DNA from 4 places in the Streptomyces sp. NPDC050759 genome. Region 1 is predicted to be linked to each of the others. Evidence: riboswitches for the same ligand, from Rfam matches in the RefSeq annotation. Region 1 holds a riboswitch; each other region holds the start of a gene.
The links. Region 1 has a riboswitch for cyclic di-AMP ahead of ACIBJB_RS15220 (peptidoglycan DD-metalloendopeptidase family protein). Riboswitches for the same ligand answer to the same signal wherever they lie in the genome.
Positions count from the first base shown of each region.

Region 2: it holds a riboswitch for cyclic di-AMP, as region 1 does, so the genes downstream of both, ACIBJB_RS36550 (transglycosylase family protein) here and ACIBJB_RS15220 (peptidoglycan DD-metalloendopeptidase family protein) in region 1, are expected to answer to the same signal.
Region 3: it holds a riboswitch for cyclic di-AMP, as region 1 does, so the genes downstream of both, ACIBJB_RS34105 (transglycosylase SLT domain-containing protein) here and ACIBJB_RS15220 (peptidoglycan DD-metalloendopeptidase family protein) in region 1, are expected to answer to the same signal.
Region 4: it holds a riboswitch for cyclic di-AMP, as region 1 does, so the genes downstream of both, ACIBJB_RS19980 (C40 family peptidase) here and ACIBJB_RS15220 (peptidoglycan DD-metalloendopeptidase family protein) in region 1, are expected to answer to the same signal.

Region 1 is NZ_JBITGI010000004.1:370,262-374,552, forward strand. It holds gene ACIBJB_RS15220 (peptidoglycan DD-metalloendopeptidase family protein) at 1-901, opposite strand, end outside; cyclic di-AMP (ydaO/yuaA leader) riboswitch at 906-1,075, opposite strand; gene ACIBJB_RS15225 (alpha-galactosidase) at 1,373-3,448, opposite strand; gene ACIBJB_RS15230 (tyrosine-protein phosphatase) at 3,655-4,291, shown strand, end outside.
Region 2 is NZ_JBITGI010000016.1:115,653-119,943, forward strand. It holds gene ACIBJB_RS36540 (septum formation initiator family protein) at 1-81, opposite strand, end outside; gene eno (phosphopyruvate hydratase) at 200-1,486, opposite strand; gene ACIBJB_RS36550 (transglycosylase family protein) at 1,779-2,459, opposite strand; cyclic di-AMP (ydaO/yuaA leader) riboswitch at 2,463-2,630, opposite strand; gene ACIBJB_RS36555 (transglycosylase family protein) at 2,836-3,816, opposite strand; gene ACIBJB_RS36560 (cytochrome P450) at 4,009-4,291, opposite strand, start outside.
Region 3 is NZ_JBITGI010000014.1:129,138-133,428, reverse strand. It holds gene ACIBJB_RS34125 (outer membrane lipoprotein carrier protein LolA) at 1-87, opposite strand, end outside; gene ACIBJB_RS34120 (polyprenyl synthetase family protein) at 328-1,338, opposite strand; partial or broken gene ACIBJB_RS34115 (CocE/NonD family hydrolase) at 1,672-2,019, shown strand; gene ACIBJB_RS34110 (hypothetical protein) at 1,988-2,266, shown strand; cyclic di-AMP (ydaO/yuaA leader) riboswitch at 2,536-2,711, shown strand; gene ACIBJB_RS34105 (transglycosylase SLT domain-containing protein) at 2,715-3,197, shown strand; gene ACIBJB_RS34100 (HAD family hydrolase) at 3,194-4,006, opposite strand; gene ACIBJB_RS34095 (LacI family DNA-binding transcriptional regulator) at 4,098-4,291, opposite strand, start outside.
Region 4 is NZ_JBITGI010000006.1:121,797-126,087, forward strand. It holds gene ACIBJB_RS19960 (ATP-binding protein) at 1-39, shown strand, start outside; gene ACIBJB_RS19965 (LysR family transcriptional regulator) at 46-960, opposite strand; gene ACIBJB_RS19970 (LysE family translocator) at 1,047-1,667, shown strand; gene ACIBJB_RS19975 (DUF6328 family protein) at 1,603-2,205, opposite strand; gene ACIBJB_RS19980 (C40 family peptidase) at 2,300-2,773, opposite strand; cyclic di-AMP (ydaO/yuaA leader) riboswitch at 2,777-2,988, opposite strand; gene ACIBJB_RS19985 (hypothetical protein) at 3,326-3,631, opposite strand; gene ACIBJB_RS19990 (ATP-dependent Clp protease proteolytic subunit) at 3,639-4,274, opposite strand.

The DNA.
Region 1 (4,291 bases):
CGACCGGGTCCACGTCGGAGCCGTAGTCCGGCGTGGTGCGGATCTCGAAGTGCAGGTGCGGGCCGGTGACATTGCCGGTCGCGCCGGAGAGGCCGACCTGCTGACCCTCGGTCACGGTCTGGCCGGCCGAGACGGAGAGCTGGGACAGGTGGGCGTACTGCGCGTAGTAGCCGTCGTTGAGCTTGATGACGACCTGGTTGCCGTAGGCGCCGCCCCAGCCCGCGGAGACGACCGTGCCCGCGGCCACGGCCTTGAGGGAGGTGCCGGTCGGGACGACGAAGTCGACGCCGGTGTGGTAGCCGCTGGACCACATGCTGCCCGCCACGCGGTAACCAGTGCCGATCGTGGCGCCGGTGACCGGCAGGGTGTAACCGCTGGAGCTGATGGTGGCCGAGCTCTGGGTGGCGGCCGTCGAGTTCGAGGACGACTTCGACTCCGCCTTCTCCGTCTTCTTCGCCTTCGAGGAAGACGAGGAAGCGGAGGACTCGGTCTTCGTCGTGCTCGTCCTGGCCTTCTTGCCGATCGAGAGCTTCAGACCTGGGTGGATCAGCGACGGGTCGTCCCCGATGGCCGAACGGTTGTCGGCGTACAGCTTCTTCCAGCCGCCCCTGACGTTCTGCTCATCGGCGATCTTCGAGAGATAGTCGCCGGCGCGCACCGAATAGGTGCGCACCGTCGAGGCCTTCGCGGCATCCTTCTTCGCGGCCGCCTTTTCGGCGGACTTCTGCGTGACCGGAAGCGACTGAACGGCCTTTTCCGAAACGGACTGGGAGGTGGCGGCGTGAGCGCCGGTGGCCCCCATGAGCGGGAGGGCGAGAGCGGCGCCTCCAGTTCCGGCGACGGCTATCGAGCGGGCGAAGCGCTGGGACTTCGGACGGCGGTGCTTACCCTTCGCGGGCATGGTGAATTCCTCTCCGGCGCCTGCGAGGTGAGCTGTCGGGTGCGGGCTGGAGATGCCCGGCCGCGTCGAGACGCGACTTAACCCCAAGCCGTTCCGGAGACCGGAACAGGCGGAACTACCTGTGGGTCCCCCGCTCCTGCCGTGCACGGGTGAGTGAGTGAGCGGAATCCGTTCGGCGGCAGGATTGGGCGTCCGACCGGATCGGTGGCGAACGTAAGCGAACAAGACGCAAAGGGACAAGTGAGAGGTTCCCTGTGCGTGCGTTCCTGTTGATCGCTTGAGAAAATTACCGGTCACCCTGCGTAAATCGGACGCCCGTTACCCAGCCCGAATCCCCTTGTAAAACCTGCGAATTACGTGAACATGACGCGCGACGCACCGTCACGGATATGACGCTCCTCACGTCACGAATTCACAGGAACCCTGATTCCGGAAGGAGTTGGAAGGAAGCTATTAATTCGGACAGAAGCCCTAGATGCGGCGCAGTCGGATAACCGTCGCATCGAGGTCGCCACGCAAACCGGTACGAAGTCCGTGATGCAGCAATACGGCCCCTCGGTGCACTTCGCCCGTTTCAGGGCATTCGTACGACGCTGTCGGGTCGAGTCCGCGCAGCCGCAGCGCCGGGACGGGCTCGCCGTACTGCTGCGCCTGGAGCCAGGCGAGGACGACGGTCTCGTCCCCGAGGACGTACTGCACCGCGCTCAGCCCGCCCCGTGGAGGCCGCAGCCGGTAGAGGTCACCGCGCTGCGCCAAGGGCCGGATCTCCTTGTAGAGAGCCACCCACCGCCCGGCCTCGGCGAGCTCCTCCTCGGTCCACTCCGCGAGGTCCCCGCCGACCCCGAGCACCCCGGCCATCGCGCTCACGAACCGGAACCGCAGCGAGCTCACCCGGTCGTTGAGCTGGGTGTTGGGGCTGTCGGTGACCCAGGCGGCCATCACGCGCGCGGGGTGGATCTGACTGAAGCCGTACTGAATCGCGAGACGGTCGAGCGGGTCGGTGTTGTCCGAGGTCCACACCTGGTCGGTGCGGCTGAGCACCCCGAGGTCGATCCGGCCGCCGCCACCCGAGCAGGACTCGAAGGCGACGCCCGGGTGAGCTTGGCGCAAGCGGTCCAAAAGGGCATAGAAGCCGCGGACATGGTCGACCCACAGACGCTGCGGATAGGGGTCGCCGGGCCAGCCCGCATCCGTGAAGCAGCGGTTGAAGTCCCACTTCACATAGTCGATCGGAGCCGAGGAGAGCAGGGTGTCGAGCTGCCCCCACAGGTACTCCTGGACGTCCTCGCGGGCCAGATTCAGCACGAGCTGATTGCGGAACTCCGTCCGCTTTCGCCCCGCTTGGTACTGCACCCAGTCCGGGTGGGCACGGTACAGCTCGCTGTCCGGGTTGATCATCTCCGGCTCGACCCAGATGCCGAACTGCATGCCGAGCCCGTGCACGTACTCACCGAGCGGCTTGAGGCCGTTCGGGAAGCGGTCGGGGTTGGGCGCCCAGTCGCCGAGCCCGGCCCGGTCACTGGTGCGGGCACCGAACCAGCCGTCGTCGACCACGAACAGCTCGACGCCCATCGCCGCGGCCCGCCGGGCGAGGGTTTCCTGCTGTTCCTCGGAGATGTCGAAGTTCGTGGCCTCCCAGGAGTTGAACAGCACGGGACGGTCCTCGTCCGCGCCCGGGATGACGTACGCCCGCTGGTAGGCGTGCCAGGCACGGCTCGCCCCGCCGAACCCGCTGTCGCTCCAGAGACCGGCGAAGACAGGTGTCGTGAACGACTCCCCGGCCGCCAGCCGGAGCAGACCCGAGTCGTCGTACCCGGCGCCCCCGGTGATCTGAACCCGCGCGTCGGGGAGTTGCGCGACGGCGATCCGCCAGGACCCCGACCAGCCGAGGGCGACACCGTAGACCTCGCCGCGCTCCTCGGTGGCGTCGGTGTCGAGGGCGACCCAGGGCAGGTGCTGGTGCCCGGTGTGACCGCGGCGGCTGCCGATGACCTTCTCGCCGTAGGTGAGGGGGGTCTGCGTGAGCAGGGACTCGGCGGCCCAGCGGCCGTGCAGCTGGGACAGCCGCCAGCCGTCCGCACGGTCGGGCAGGGTCCAGGTGGCGGAGTCGGCGCGCAGCAGCTCGACGGGTGCCGGGTCCTGGTTGGCCAGGGTCACCCAGCGCTCCAGGACGTCGTGGCGCATCCGGTAGTGCAGCGTGACGGTCAGCCCGCGGTCGCGGAACCGCAGCCGCAGCTCGTCGCCCGCGGTGTCGTACGCCTCGAAGCTCCACTCGGTGCCGCGCCGCTCGTCGGTGCGCACGGACAGGGCCGGGCGGGTGAAGCGGGGGCCGCCCTCGACGGGGTACTCCTCGCGTCCGTCGAGCGGGGCCTCGAAGGGCCGGTAGTCGGGCAGCGGGCTCACGGCGAGGGCTTCGGCGTCGGCGAGGGCGATCCGCGGGCCCCAGTGCAGGTGCAGCAGCTCGTCCTCGGCGGTGAGGTGCAGGGCGTAACTGCTGGCCGGCCCGGACAGAATCCATGTACGGCCGTTCTCGGCGATCTCCAGCATCGTGCTTCCTCACAGATTCGAACAGGTGCCAACAGGGGTGCTCAGGCAGCAACATCATCAATGGCCACCCGCCCCGGCTGCAACGGCTGTGGACAAGTCATTGCCGGCCCTGTGGACAACTCATTGCCCCAGGAACCCATGTCGTATGGTCGAGAGCGTGCCCGTCGACGAGCAGCGTCGGTGGAGCCCGGCTGGGAGGAGCCCCCGTGACGCAGCAGATCCCGTCGACCGAACCGGAGCTGGCAGGTGTCCGCAATTTCCGTGACGTGGGCGGGCTGCCGACGACGGACGGACGGCGGGTGCGGTACGGCGTGCTGTTCCGCAGCGGTCACCTCGCGCATGCGACGGAGGACGACGCGACGTTCCTGGCCTCCCTGGGCCTGCACACGATCTTCGACTTCCGCAACGCGGCGGACCAGAAGCTGGAGGGCCCGGACGTCGAGCTGCCGGGCGTCGCCAATGTGAACCTGCCGCTGAGCGACCCGGCGGAGGGCACCTGGTTCTGGAAGATGGTCCGCGACGGGGACATAGAGCAGTTGCGCGAGCTCCTCGGCGACGGCAAGGCCGCGCAGCGGATGACCAACTCCTACCGCACAATGATCAAGGAGCGCACCGCGGAGCACTCCGAGGTGCTGCGCTCCCTCGCCGAGGACAGCGTGCCAGCCCTCATGCACTGTGCGGCCGGCAAGGACCGCGCGGGTCTGTCCATAGCCGTGACCCTGCTCGCCCTGGGCGTGGAGCGCGAGGCGATCCTCGCCGACTACCTGGAGTCGAACGCCAAGCACCGCCGCTACAAGGTGCGCCGCACCAGCACCTCCGCCGACGCCTACTCCCCCGAGGTCA
Region 2 (4,291 bases), on a different contig from region 1:
GTAGACACGGGCCGCGGTCTGCTCGCCGAGCAGTCTGATCCTGGTCGCGGTGGAGAAACGGTCCCGGTCCTTCACGGCCATCGGCTTTCCGCCTCCCCTTCTACGTGCGTACGTCCCCGCACACGGTACGGGACCGGTACGGGGACGTACGTACGACTGGCGAAGGCTTAGCCCTGCCGGGGTCAGCCCTTGAAGCTGCTCAGCCCTTGAAGCGCGGGAACGCGGAGCGGCCGGCGTACACCGCCGCGTCGTCGAGGATCTCCTCGATGCGCAGGAGCTGGTTGTACTTGGCGACGCGCTCGGAGCGGGCCGGCGCACCGGTCTTGATCTGGCCGCAGTTGGTGGCGACGGCGAGGTCGGCGATGGTGACGTCCTCGGTCTCGCCGGAGCGGTGCGACATCATGCACTTGAAGCCGCTGCGCTGGGCGAGCTCGACGGCGTCCAGGGTCTCGGTGAGCGAGCCGATCTGGTTCACCTTGACGAGCAGGGCGTTGGCGGCGCCGTCGTCGATGCCGCGGGCCAGGCGCTCGGGGTTGGTGACGAACAGGTCGTCGCCGACGATCTGGACCTTGTCACCGAGCTTGTCGGTGAGGACCTTCCAGCCGGCCCAGTCGTCCTCGAACAGCGGGTCCTCGATGGAGACGAGCGGGTAGGCCGCCACGAGCTCCTCGTAGTACTCCGTCATCTCGGCGGCGGAGCGGTCCTTGCCCTCGAACTGGTACTTGCCGTCCTTGTAGAACTCGGAGGCGGCGACGTCGAGCGCCAGGGCGACCTGCTCGCCGGGGATGTAACCGGCTTCCTTGATGGCCTCGAGGATGAGGTCCAGGGCGGCGCGGTTGGACTCCAGGTTCGGCGCGAAGCCGCCCTCGTCGCCGAGGCCGGTGGACAGGCCCTTGCTCTTCAGGACCTTCTTGAGGGTGTGGTAGACCTCGGTGCCCCAGCGCAGCGCCTCGGAGAAGGACTCCGCGCCGATCGGGGCGATCATGAACTCCTGGATGTCCACGTTGGAGTCGGCGTGCGAGCCGCCGTTCAGGATGTTCATCATCGGCACCGGCAGCAGGTGCGCGTTCGGGCCGCCCAGGTAGCGGAAGAGCGGGAGGTCGCTGGCCTCGGAGGCGGCGTGCGCGACGGCGAGGGAGACGCCGAGGATGGCGTTGGCGCCGAGCGAGCCCTTGTTGTCGGTGGCGTCCAGGTCGAACATCGCCTGGTCGATCAGGCGCTGCTCGGTGGCGTCGTAGCCGACCAGCTCCGGGCCGATCTGCTCGATGACGGCGAGGACGGCCTTCTCGACACCCTTGCCGTGGTAGCGGTTCGGGTCACCGTCGCGGAGCTCGATGGCCTCGAAGGCGCCCGTGGAGGCGCCGGACGGGACGGCGGCACGACCCGTGCTGCCGTCGTCGAGGCCGACCTCGACCTCGACCGTGGGGTTGCCTCGGGAGTCCAGGATTTCCCGGGCTACGACGACGTCGATGGACGGCACGAGCATCTCCTTCTTGGGGTGTGACACGGTCCGCCGGGACCGCGGTGGGTTCTGCGAGACCGAGCCTAACCGCCTCCGGAGGATCGGCCACCGTGTGGACCGCCCCGTGGACAGAACCGAGAGTAAATTGTTTCTGAACTGAACAAAGACGTCCCGGTGGCGGCACATGAAAAGACCCCGCCCCGGTGCGTACGGGGGAACACGCACCGGAGCGGGGAGCCCGTGGGGACGGGGGGACCCTCACGAGGCCTTCATCGTGAAGGACACGGATGTGAGAGCGCTGTGGTTCAGCTGGGTCTTACTTCAGGTGCAGCTGCTGGCCGGGGTAGATGAAGTCGGCGTCGGTGATGATGTCCTTGTTCAGCTTGAACAGCTTCTGCCAGCCGCCCTTGACCTTGTGCTTCTCGGCGATCGAGCTGAGGGTGTCACCCTTGACGACCTTGTACTCGCCGTCACCCTTCTTGACCTTCTTGCCGGTCGGGGTGGTGACGGTCTTCTTGGCCGCCGGACGGTCGGTCGAACGGGAGGCGCTCTGCTCCTCGGTCGAACGGCTGCTCGTGTTCGAGGAGCTGCCGGAGGAGGACGAGCTGCTGCCGCCGCTGTAGCCGGCGCTGGACAGGCCCTTGCCGCAGACCGGCCAGGCACCCTTGCCCTGCGAGGCGAGGACCTTCTCGGCGACGGCGATCTGCTGGGACTTGCTGGCCTGGTTGGCCTGCGCGGCGTACTGCGTGCCGCCGTACGCGGCCCAGGTGGAGGCCGAGAACTGCAGGCCGCCGTAGTAGCCGTTGCCGGTGTTGATGGACCAGTTGCCGCCGGACTCGCACTGGGCGACGGTGTCCCACTCGGAGGCGGTGGCGGCGGAGGCGTTGCCGGCCGCCATCAGCGGGGCGGCGATGGCGACACCGGTGACACCGGCAAGCGCGGCGGCACGGGTGGCCTTGGACGGACGACGGTGCTTGCCCTTACCGGAAAACAGCATGGTGGATCCCCTCACCGACGCCTGCGAGGTGAGCTGTCGGGTTCGGGCCGGTTGAGTTGCCCGGCCGCACATCTCGCGATGCGCGGCTTCACCCCAAGCCGGTCCAGCGTGAACTGCTGGGCCCGGCACTTACCTTGGGTCCCCCGCTCCTGCCTACGGCGCTTGACGCGACGACTGTTCCCGTACGGCCGCTGGCAGGATTCGGCGTTGCGACAGACGGGGCTCGGGTTGCCGAGCGGTCACGACCGTAGACACGCGTTCGGCGGAATTTCAAAGACGATCAAGGCTTCTGAGACTCATCCCACACTTTCACCAAAGGGGACATTCGGTGCGAAGTGTGACGTGAACTCCCGTTGTTTTTCTGGGCTTTTCAGCCCTATTCAGCCCCTGTGTCGAGCGTCTGACCGGCGACGATGTTGCTCGGGTCGGCCCCGATGCGGTCCTTGTTCTCGGCGTAGAGGGCGCGCCATCCGCCGTCGAGGCCAAGGGAGTCGGCGATGGAGGCGAGGGAGTCGCCCTCCCGGACGGTGTAGGTGAGGGCGGCGTGGCGGCCGGCCGCGGAGGAGGCCGTGCTCTTCGTCGCATTCTCCTCGGCACTGCCACCCCGGTGCTTGCCGGAGCCGAGAGCGCCGACGTCCACGAGGGCCGAAGAACTACCCTCCTGCCACGACTTGTCCGCTTCGCCCTCTTCTGGGCTCACTACGGGCGAGCTGTCGGAAGGCTGAGCTTCTCCCTTGGCGGAGCCCTCGGAACCCGAGGAGTCCTTCTTGTCCGACGTGCCGGAACCGTCGTCACCGCTGGAGGGGGTGGCCGACGGCGAGGGGGTCGCGGACGAACCGTCCAGCGCGCCGAGCAGACCGGAAGACTCCTCGGAGCCCGACGAGTTGGAGGAACCGGACGAACCGGATGAATCAGACGAACCGGAGGCCGAGGCCGAGGGCGTCCCGCTCTCCACACCCGTGTCGACATCGGCCGAGCTCGAGTCCTTGCTGAGACCGTTGAGCAGGCCGCAGGTCGGCCACGCGGTGATGCCCTGGTCCGCGAGGAGCTTCTCGGCCACGGCTATCTGCTGGTTGCGGCTGGCCAGATCCGCGGTCCTGGCGTATTCGAGGCCGCCGTACTTCTCCCAGTTCTCCTGGGACATCTGGAGGCCGCCGTAGTAGCCGTTGCCGTCGTTCGCGCTCCAGGAGCCGCCGCTCTCGCACTCAGCGACCCGGTCCCAGGTGGTGCCGGTGGCGGCGCTCGCTCCGGTCGCTCCGAGCAGTGGGATCGCGATGGCGGATCCCGTCACACCGGCCGCAATGAGGAGAGCCGGAGCCTGACGGGGGCGACGGTGACGACCGTTCCCGGAGAGCATGGGGGGACCTTTCCCGAGAGAGCAGGGACCTGCGCGGCGGGTGGTGCAGGGCACCGCGCTGGTCCGTGAACGTATAGGGATTCGATCACTTGTCACAAGTTAATGCCGCGTAGATCACGTGAAGATCACAGACTTGAGGGCTCGTCATGTTTACGCGGCCCCGAGCGGGGATAGGCCGGACCCCTCGGTCGATTACCGGACGGGCGTGAACTCCACGGGCAAAGTACGCAGTCCACGCATGATGAGCCCCCCACGCCAGCGCAAATCGGCTGAATCCACCGCGAGTTGCAGGTCCGGGAGACGGGTGAGGAGGGTGGCGAGCGCGGCCTGCCCCTCCAGGCGGGCGAGCGGGGCACCGAGGCAGTAGTGGATGCCGTGACCGTAACCGAGGTGCTGATTGTCACGGCGGGACAGATCGAGCGCATCGGGGTCGGCGAACCGCTCGGGATCCCGGTCCGCCGCCGCGAGCACGACG
Region 3 (4,291 bases), on a different contig from region 1:
GTATCGCGCGGCCTTGCGGCGGCGCGCGGAGCGCAGCTCTTCGGCGTCCGCGGCGGTCGCGCTGTCGTCGGATTCGTACGGTGCCATGTGTGCCTTACCTCCGTCGTCGGCGGCGGCTGTCAACTCCCCTGCGTCCACCCTGTAGCCGCCATTCTCACCCGAATCGGTGAGGAGTGGTGTTTTCTGTGATGTCCATCTGACCAAATCGGCCATGAGAATGCGTCAGACCTCGGAGCCAACTCCGTGTACACCTGGGGTATGACACGACATGCGGGCGCCCCCTACTACCCGTAGGGGGCGCCCGCTCTGCCAAACGGTCCGCAGGTGTTAGCCCGCGCGATGCACCACCGCGTCGCACAGCTCCATCAGGGCCGCCTTCGCGTCGCACTCCCGCAGCGGGGCCAGCGCCGCGCGCGCCTCCTCCGCGTAGCGCACGGTGTCCTTGCGGGCCTGCTCCAGCGCGGGGTGCGTCCGCAGGGCGGCCAGCGCCTCCGCGTGCCGGGCGTCGTCCGTGAGGTCGGAGTCGAGCAGCTCGCACAGGGCGATGTCCTCGGCCAGACCAAGACGCGCGGCCCGCTCGCGCAACCGCAGCACCGGCATCGTGGGGATGCCCTCGCGCAGGTCCGTGCCCGGCGTCTTGCCGGACTCGTGGGAGTCGGAGGCGATGTCCAGGACGTCGTCGGCGAGCTGGAAGGCGACGCCGAGACGCTCGCCGTACTGGGTCAGGACGTCCACGACCGTCTCGTCGGCGCCGGACATCATCGCCCCGAAGCGGCACGAGACCGCGACCAGTGAGCCCGTCTTGCCGCCGAGCACGTCCAGGTAGTGCTCGACCGGGTCCCTGCCGTCCTGCGGCCCGGCCGTCTCCAGGATCTGGCCGGTGACCAGGCGCTCGAACGCCTCCGACTGCACCCGGACCGCCTCGGGCCCGAGGTCGGCCAGAATGTGCGAGGCGCGGGCGAACAGGAAGTCGCCGGTCAGCACGGCCACCGAGTTGCCCCAGCGGGTGTTGGCGCTGTCGACGCCCCGTCGGACCTCGGCCTCGTCCATCACGTCGTCGTGGTACAGCGTCGCGAGGTGGGTCAGCTCCACCACCACGGCCGACGGCACCACGCCCGGCGCATAGGGATCCCCGAACTGGGCAGCGAGCATCACGAGGAGCGGACGGAACCGCTTTCCACCCGCGCGCACCAGATGCTGGGCGGCCTCGGTGATGAAGGGAACCTCACTCTTGGTGGCTTCGAGCAATCCCTCCTCGACAGCCGCCATTGCGGCCTGGACATCGGCTTCCAGAGCCTGGTCCCGCACGCTCAGCCCGAACGGCCCGACGACGGTCACGAGGGGTCTCCTGTCTGCTGGTGTCCCACTGGCGGTTATACGGAATGTCGATAGGTCGCTGCCCTCACTCAAGTCAGCGTATCCGGTCACCTTTGGATCACCGATAGCGCCCGCCCCGTCCATGCCAGGCGGTATCGGATCACGACCAGTATGTTTTTGATCACCTGAAAAGAAGGGATATCTATCGACTTGTAGGGAAGCAGTCGCAACACGCTCGCGCACGGCGGTCCGGGCATGTCGGCGTCCTGATCGCCTGCGGCCACTACGCCACATCCATCCCGACCGGTCGGTCGGCTCCTTCGCGGGCCCGCTGATCCCCGGCAGGCTCGGTGACCGCAAGGGCTGGTTGTCGGCGACGTGTGGCGGGACCTGCGGCTGGGCGACTCGAACAGGTCGACCCGTTCATCCACACCTGGCTCGACCTCCAGACGGGTGACACCTACTGGCGCGACGGCAGCGTCTGCGAGGACTACGGCGCGATCGACGCGGCCGTCCTCGCGGTGGACGGCCGGCACGACCCGGTCCTCAGTCTCGTCGAGCACCTGCCCGTCGGGCGCATACGGGCTCATCGGTGCATGGCCGCACGGGCCGACATGGCCTTCCCCGAACGTGACGACGGTGCCGTACGGCCTCCAGGGCCCTGCTGTCCTTGTCCGCTCTCGCTCCCCGCAGCACACGGGCACGCGTTCCCGCCCGGCCGCCGGAGCCGGCGGGCAGCTTCCTCGAACTGCCGGTACGCGCGCGTGAAGCCTCCTCGGACGTCGCGTTCGAGGAGCCCGAGCCGTGCGAGCCGCTCGGCGTCAGGCCCCCCGGGTACACCTGCGACGGGACGGACTTCCGCACCTCGAGCGAGGTCGTCCGCACCGACGGCGGTGAGGCGGCCCTCCACCGGACAGGGGAGCAGCGGATCCCACGGACAGCCGGTTGACTACGAGTTGGGCATTCTTGACCGTTTTACACCTCTTGCGCTCGGCTGTGACTTGGCCCACGCGGACAGGTGGACGGACGCCGATCCGGAATCTTTCGATCCGCCTTTGCCGACATGCCAGTTGAGGGTTGGCGACCGCAAAGGATCAAGTGCCCCAAATGCCTCCTCTCAAGGTCAATAGGCCTCGCATGTGAATTCGCCACTTGTTCCGGACATGTGCTCTCGCATACGTTCCCGGCCTGTCGGGCGGACGCCGAATCCTGCCACCGCCCGTACACCCACCGAGAAACCAGGGCAGGAGCGGGGGACCCAGGTAAGCCGCCGGACCGGGCGTCTTCGGACATACCGGTACGGCTCGGGGTGAAGTCATGCCTTTCGTAGGCGTGGCCGGGCAACTCCAGCCCGAACCCGACAGCTCACCTCGCAGGCGCCGGAGAGGAACTTCGCCATGTCTGCTGCCGCTCAGCACCGACGTCCCCGTACCAGCCGTCTCGTCCGCAAGCTCGCCGTCGCCGGCACCGGAGCCGCCGTACTCGCGCTCCCCCTCATCGGCGCGACCAGCGCGTCCGCGGCCACCCCACCCCTGCAGACCGCGACCACGCTCGGCTACTCCAACACCCTGGACGGCTGGATCCGCGCCTCCCTCGCCGTCATGGCGGAGCACGGCATTCCCGGCTCCTACGACGGCATCTACCGCAACGTCATCCGCGAGTCCTCCGGCAACCCGTACGCCATCAACCTCTGGGACTCCAACGCGGCCGCCGGCACGCCCTCCAAGGGCCTGCTGCAGGTGATCGACCCGACCTTCAACGCCTACCACGTGGCCAACACCTCGTGGGACCCGTACGACCCGGTCGCGAACATCACCGCGGCCTGCAACTACGCGGCCCAGCGGTACGGGTCCATCGACAACGTCTTCGGCGCCTACTAGGCCCCGGGAAACAGTCTTTCGAGGACGACGGCGATGCCGTCGTCCTCGTTCGACAGGGTCACCTCGTCGGCCACGGCCCTGAGTTCGGGGTGGGCGTTGGCCATCGCGACGCCGTGGGCCGCCCAGTCGAACATGGGGATGTCGTTGGGCATGTCCCCGAAGGCGATCGTCATCTCCGGCCTCAGGCCCAGGTGTTCGGCGGCCAGCGCGAGGCCCGTCGCCTTGGTGATGCCGCATGGCTGGAGTTCGACGGTCCCGGGCCCCGACATGGTGACCGTGGCCAGCGAGCCCACCACCGAGCGCGCCGTCACCGCCAACTCGTCGTCGGACAGATAGGGATGGCGCAGCAGCACCTTGCTGATCGGCTCGCACCACAGGTCGTCGCGCCGGTCGACCCGCACGGCCGGCAGGGTCGGGTGGGGCATCAGATAGCCCGGCTCGATGAGAGTGAGCCCGTCGACACCGTCCTGGTCCACGGCCGCGTACACCTGCCCGACCTCGGCCTCGATCTTCCCGAGCGCGGTCTCGGCCAGCTCCTGGTCCAGGGTCACCGACCACAGCAGACGGTCCGCACCGGCGTCGTACACCTGCGCGCCCTGCCCGCACACCGCGAGCCCCGTGCTGCCCAGGTCGTCGAGCAGCGGCCGCACTCTGGGCGCCGGCCGTCCCGTCACGACGAGATGCCGGGCCCCGCCCGCGGCCACCCGCGCGAGCGCGGCCAACGACCGGTCGGAGAAGGTGTCGTCGGCGCGCAGCAGCGTGCCGTCCAGGTCGGTGGCGATCAGTGCATATGCGGGGGAGGCGGCCATGATCAGAGAATACGGATGGTTGGCCCCTGCGACTCGACGCGAACCGGACGGCTGCTGCTTTCACATCCGTTGACGTGAGTTCCGCTTCCGCTCACGCCGAGTCCCGGACGACGAGTTCCGTCGGGAGGATCACCCCGGCCGTGTCCTCGCCGGCGATCTGGGCGAGGAGCATGCGGACCATCTCGGCGCTGATGCGGTCGAAGGGCTGGCGCATGGTGGTGAGGGCGGGGGCGATGGCGGTGGCCGCGGGTGAGTCGTCGAAGCCGCCGACGGTGATGTCGCCGG
Region 4 (4,291 bases), on a different contig from region 1:
GCGCAGCCGGTCACGGCGGCGGGGCAGCAGGAGCCGTAACAGAGGTCATACCGGCCGTGCGCGGCCGAACGCCCCCCGCAGCAGCGCCCGGAAGGCGTCCGCCGCGGGTGCCGCCTCGCCGGTCCGGTGGACGACCGAGATCGTACGGCGCAACGCGTCGGCCTCCAGCAGCCGCGTGCCCACCGGAGTGGCCGCCGTCCGCGCCACCATCTCCGGCACCACCCCGACTCCGAGCCCCGCGCTGGCCAGCGCGCACACCAGGGCGTATCCCGGGGTCGCGACCAGCACGGACGGCGTGACCCCGGTCCTGGCCAGCACCGCTTCCACCTCCCGCCGGGCCGGATGATCCGGCGCCATGCTGATCAGCGGCTCACCGGCGAGTTCCGCCAGCGGCAGCCGCGTCGAGCCGCCCGCGAGGGCATGCCCGGGCGCCGTCACGAGGACCAGCTCCTCGCTCAGCAGCGGCTCCGCGCTCAGGGTGGCCGGGAGGGACGGGGGCTCGCCCGGCTCGTAGGCGTGCGTCAGCGCCAGGTCGATCTCGCCGGCCGCCACCGCGGTGATCCCGTCCGCGGGTTCGTGGAAGGCGACCGACAGCTCCACGTCGGGGTAGGCCCTGCGGAACGTGCTCAGCACGGGCGGCAACAGCTGAATGCCCGCCGTCTGGAAGGTGCCCAGCCTGAGCGTGCCACCCGACAGGCCGGTCAGCCGGGCGAGTTCGTGCCGGGCCCGGTCCAGCTCGTCCAGCACCCGCCGGGCCCGCGCCACCAGCAACTCGCCCGCACCGGTGAGCCGCGCGCCGCGGTGGTGCCGTACGAGAAGGGCGGTACCCGCCTCCCGCTCCAGCTTGGCCAGCTGCTGGGAGAGGGCGGGCGTGGTGTAGCCGAGGCGCTCGGCGGCCCGGGTGATCGAGCCCGCCTCCGCGACGGCGACCAGGGCGGCGAGCCGGACCGGGTCGTACATGGCAGGCCTGCCTAAAGGAGTGCTTAAGGGATACCCAGGTTATTCGACATACCTGCTGAAGGCTCTCTCGCGGCAGGCTGGTCCGCATGAACGGACAGATCGTCGCCTTCACCGGGGTCGCCGCCGGCATGGTCGCCATGCCGGGCGCCGACTTCACCGTCGTCGTACGCAACGCCCTGGTCTCCCGCCGGGCCGGGGTCGCCTGTGCGCTCGGTGTCGTGGGCGGGCTGCTGGTCCACACGGCGCTCGCCGTGGCCGGGGTCGCCGCGGTGCTCACGGCCGTGCCCGCACTGTTCCGGGCGCTCCAACTGCTGGGCGGGGGTTACGTGTTGTACCTGGGTGTACGGACCCTGCGGGAGCTGCGGCGGACCCGCACGGAGACCGTCGTCGAGGCCGGCGCGGCGGTACGCCCCCTGCGGCAGGGCTTCGTGACCAACGCACTCAATCCCAAGGCCCCCATCACCTTCCTCAGCCTGCTGCCGCAGTTCGTGCCCCAGGGGAGCTCGGCGCTGCCCCGGACGCTGCTGCTCGCGCTGATCGTGGTCGTTCTCGCGGTGGTGTGGTTCCCGGCGGTGGCCGTGCTCGTGGACCGGCTGGGGCGGTGGCTGCGCCGGCCGCGGGCCGCCCGGGCCGTCGCCGGGGTCACCGGAGGCGCGTTGACGGTTCTCGGGGTGATGCTCCTGGCCGAGCCGCTGCTCGCGGCCTGACCACCTCGCGCTGCGCGGACGGAGGCGCCGGGGACGGCTGTGCCGTCCTGCGTTCCTCGGTGAGGCCCGCCCGCCGGACCAGCCGGGGGAGCAGCCCCCACAGGCCCAGGCACACCAGCAGGGTCGCCGCGCCCGCGGCCACTCCGCCGGCCCGGCCCGTGGTCACGTCCACCACGAGCAGCACCGACCCGGTGAACGCGAGCACCAGGACCCCCATGCCGACCGTGGCGAGCCGGGAGGAGACCTGCACGATGCGGGGCTTGGCACCGCGCTGGAAGAGCGAGCGGTGCAGGGCGGCGGGCGCGGTGAACAGGGCCGCCGCGAGTACCGCGAGGAGCAGTGTGGTGACGTACGTGGCGCGCTGGAAGGCGTCGAGGGACGGGAAGCGCTGCGTGAAGGCCAGGGTCAGCAGGAAGGCGAAGAGGATCTGCACCCCGGTCTGGGTGACGCGCAGTTCCTGGAGCAGCTCACCGAAGTTGCGGTCGGCGCGCTCCAGCGGGGTCTCGTTGCGGGCGGTGCACGGGCGGTGGTCGGCCATGACGCCACGGGTAACCACCTGAGCCCGTGTCACGCGTGCGGGGAGACCCGAGGGGGCGGCGGGAGGTCAGGTCGCCGCCACCCCCTCGGGGGCGTCACTTGACCCGGCCGTACCAGACGCTCTTCGTCCAGATCTTCTGCAGCCTCACCACGTCCCCGGTCTTCGGGGCGTGCCAGATCTTTCCCTTCCCGGCGTAGATGCCGACGTGGTAGACGTTCGAACCCGAGTGGAAGAACACCAGGTCACCGGCCTTGCGGCTGCCTGAGCCGATGTGGCGGGTCTTGTTGTACTGCTGGGCCGCCGTACGAGGGAGCTTCTTGCCCGCCTTCTTGAACGAGTACAGCGTGAGCCCTGAGCAGTCGAAGCGGCGGGGCCCCGTGGCGCCGTACTTGTACGGCGAGCCCTTCTTGGAAGCCGCGACCTTGAGTGCCTTCGTCGCCGGCGTCGCGGCGGCGGCGTCGGCTGCGACGCCCGGGACCACGACGGAGCCGCCCACGGCGGCGATGGCGAAGGCCGAGGCCGTACCGGCCCGGACCATCAGCGACGGGACACGATTGAGCGCAGTCATGCGCAACCCTTCGTCAGCCGCCTGTGAAGGATGACCTGTCGGATTCGGGCTGGCGAAGTTGCCCGGCCGCTGACGCGGCTTCACCCCAAGGGCTGCTCGGCCCGGTCATGGCGTGACCGTTCCGGCGACCCGTCGTGCCTGGGTCCTCCACTCCTGCCGATCCACTTCTGTCGACCGGTCATCCGGGCGGCGGCAGGACTCGGCGTCCGCCCGGACCGCCCCGCCGCTGCGGCGGGGGCTTGTCGTCAGACAGGGATCTTGGCGCACGGATGTCCCAAAAACCCAACGGAACCGGGGGTTTGTGTTGTTACTCACCACTCACCCGTTCGGGTGGACACCCCTTCGAACCAAGGGGTGTCGAGGGCCTCGATGGCCCCCGGACCAGCACAGAAACTCCTCATTCCGCGCCCGCACTACGCGCGTTGCGCAACTTGAGGGGGCGTGAAAAAGGAGCCGCGCCTCCTGCAAATGGTGGTACGTCGTTTGGTCCGTTTCAAAGGCCCTCCGGACGCCCCGTCAGACCGCAGGACGCCCGGAAACACTGTCGGTGCGTCAATTGCCGGGTTCGGGCGGCACGGTGACCCGGGACGTGCGCCGCTCGCCGTCCAGCACCCGAAGCGCTCGTGCCAGCGTCGCGGCGTGCAGTTCGCGCTCGCCCCGGCCGTGCATCACCGCGAGCGCGTCGCGCAGCTCGGCCGCCCTGCTCACCAGCGCCTGCGCGGCGCGCAGTCCGCCATAGGTGTCCTCGCGCCGGGCCGGGTTGATCCGGCCCAGCAGGTCGACCACGTCGAGATAACGGTCGATCAGCTCGCCCTCGGCGCGCGTGAGCGCGGGCAACGGGGGAAGGTCCGGCACCATCTACGGCTCACCTCGCGTCCGGCGCGGTGCGCGAGGACTTGCGGCTCGGGACGATCGCGTCCACGAGGCCGTAGTCCAGGGCGCCCTGCGCGTCCAGGATCTTGTCCCGCTCGATGTCCACGCCCACCTGCTCGGGGCTGCGCCCGGTGTGCCGGACGAGCATCTCCTCCAAGCGGGCCCGCACCCGGATCAGCTCGTCGGCCTGGATGGCCAGATCGCTGGCCTGCCCCTGGACCGGCTCGCTCAGCGCGGGCTGATGGATCACCACCCGGGCGCCCGGCAGCACGGAGCGCTTGCCCGGGGTGCCGGCGGCCAGCAGCACGGCCGCGGAGGAGCCGGCCTGCCCGAGGCACGTCGTCTCCACGTCACAGCTGACGTACTGCATCGTGTCGTAGATCGCCGACATGGCGCTGAACGAGCCGCCGGGGGAGTTGATGTACAGCGAGATGTCCCGGTCCGGGTCCTGGTACTCGAGGTACATGAACTGCGCCATCAGATCGTTCGCCGAGATGTCGTCGATCTGGGTCCCGAGAAAGACGATCCGCTCCTCGAGCAGCTTCGAGTACGGATCCATCGTCTTGTGGCCGGAGCTCGTGCGCTCGTGGAACTCGGGCAGGACGTAACGGGCGGTGGGTCGGGCCATGGCGTACCCCTCCTCGC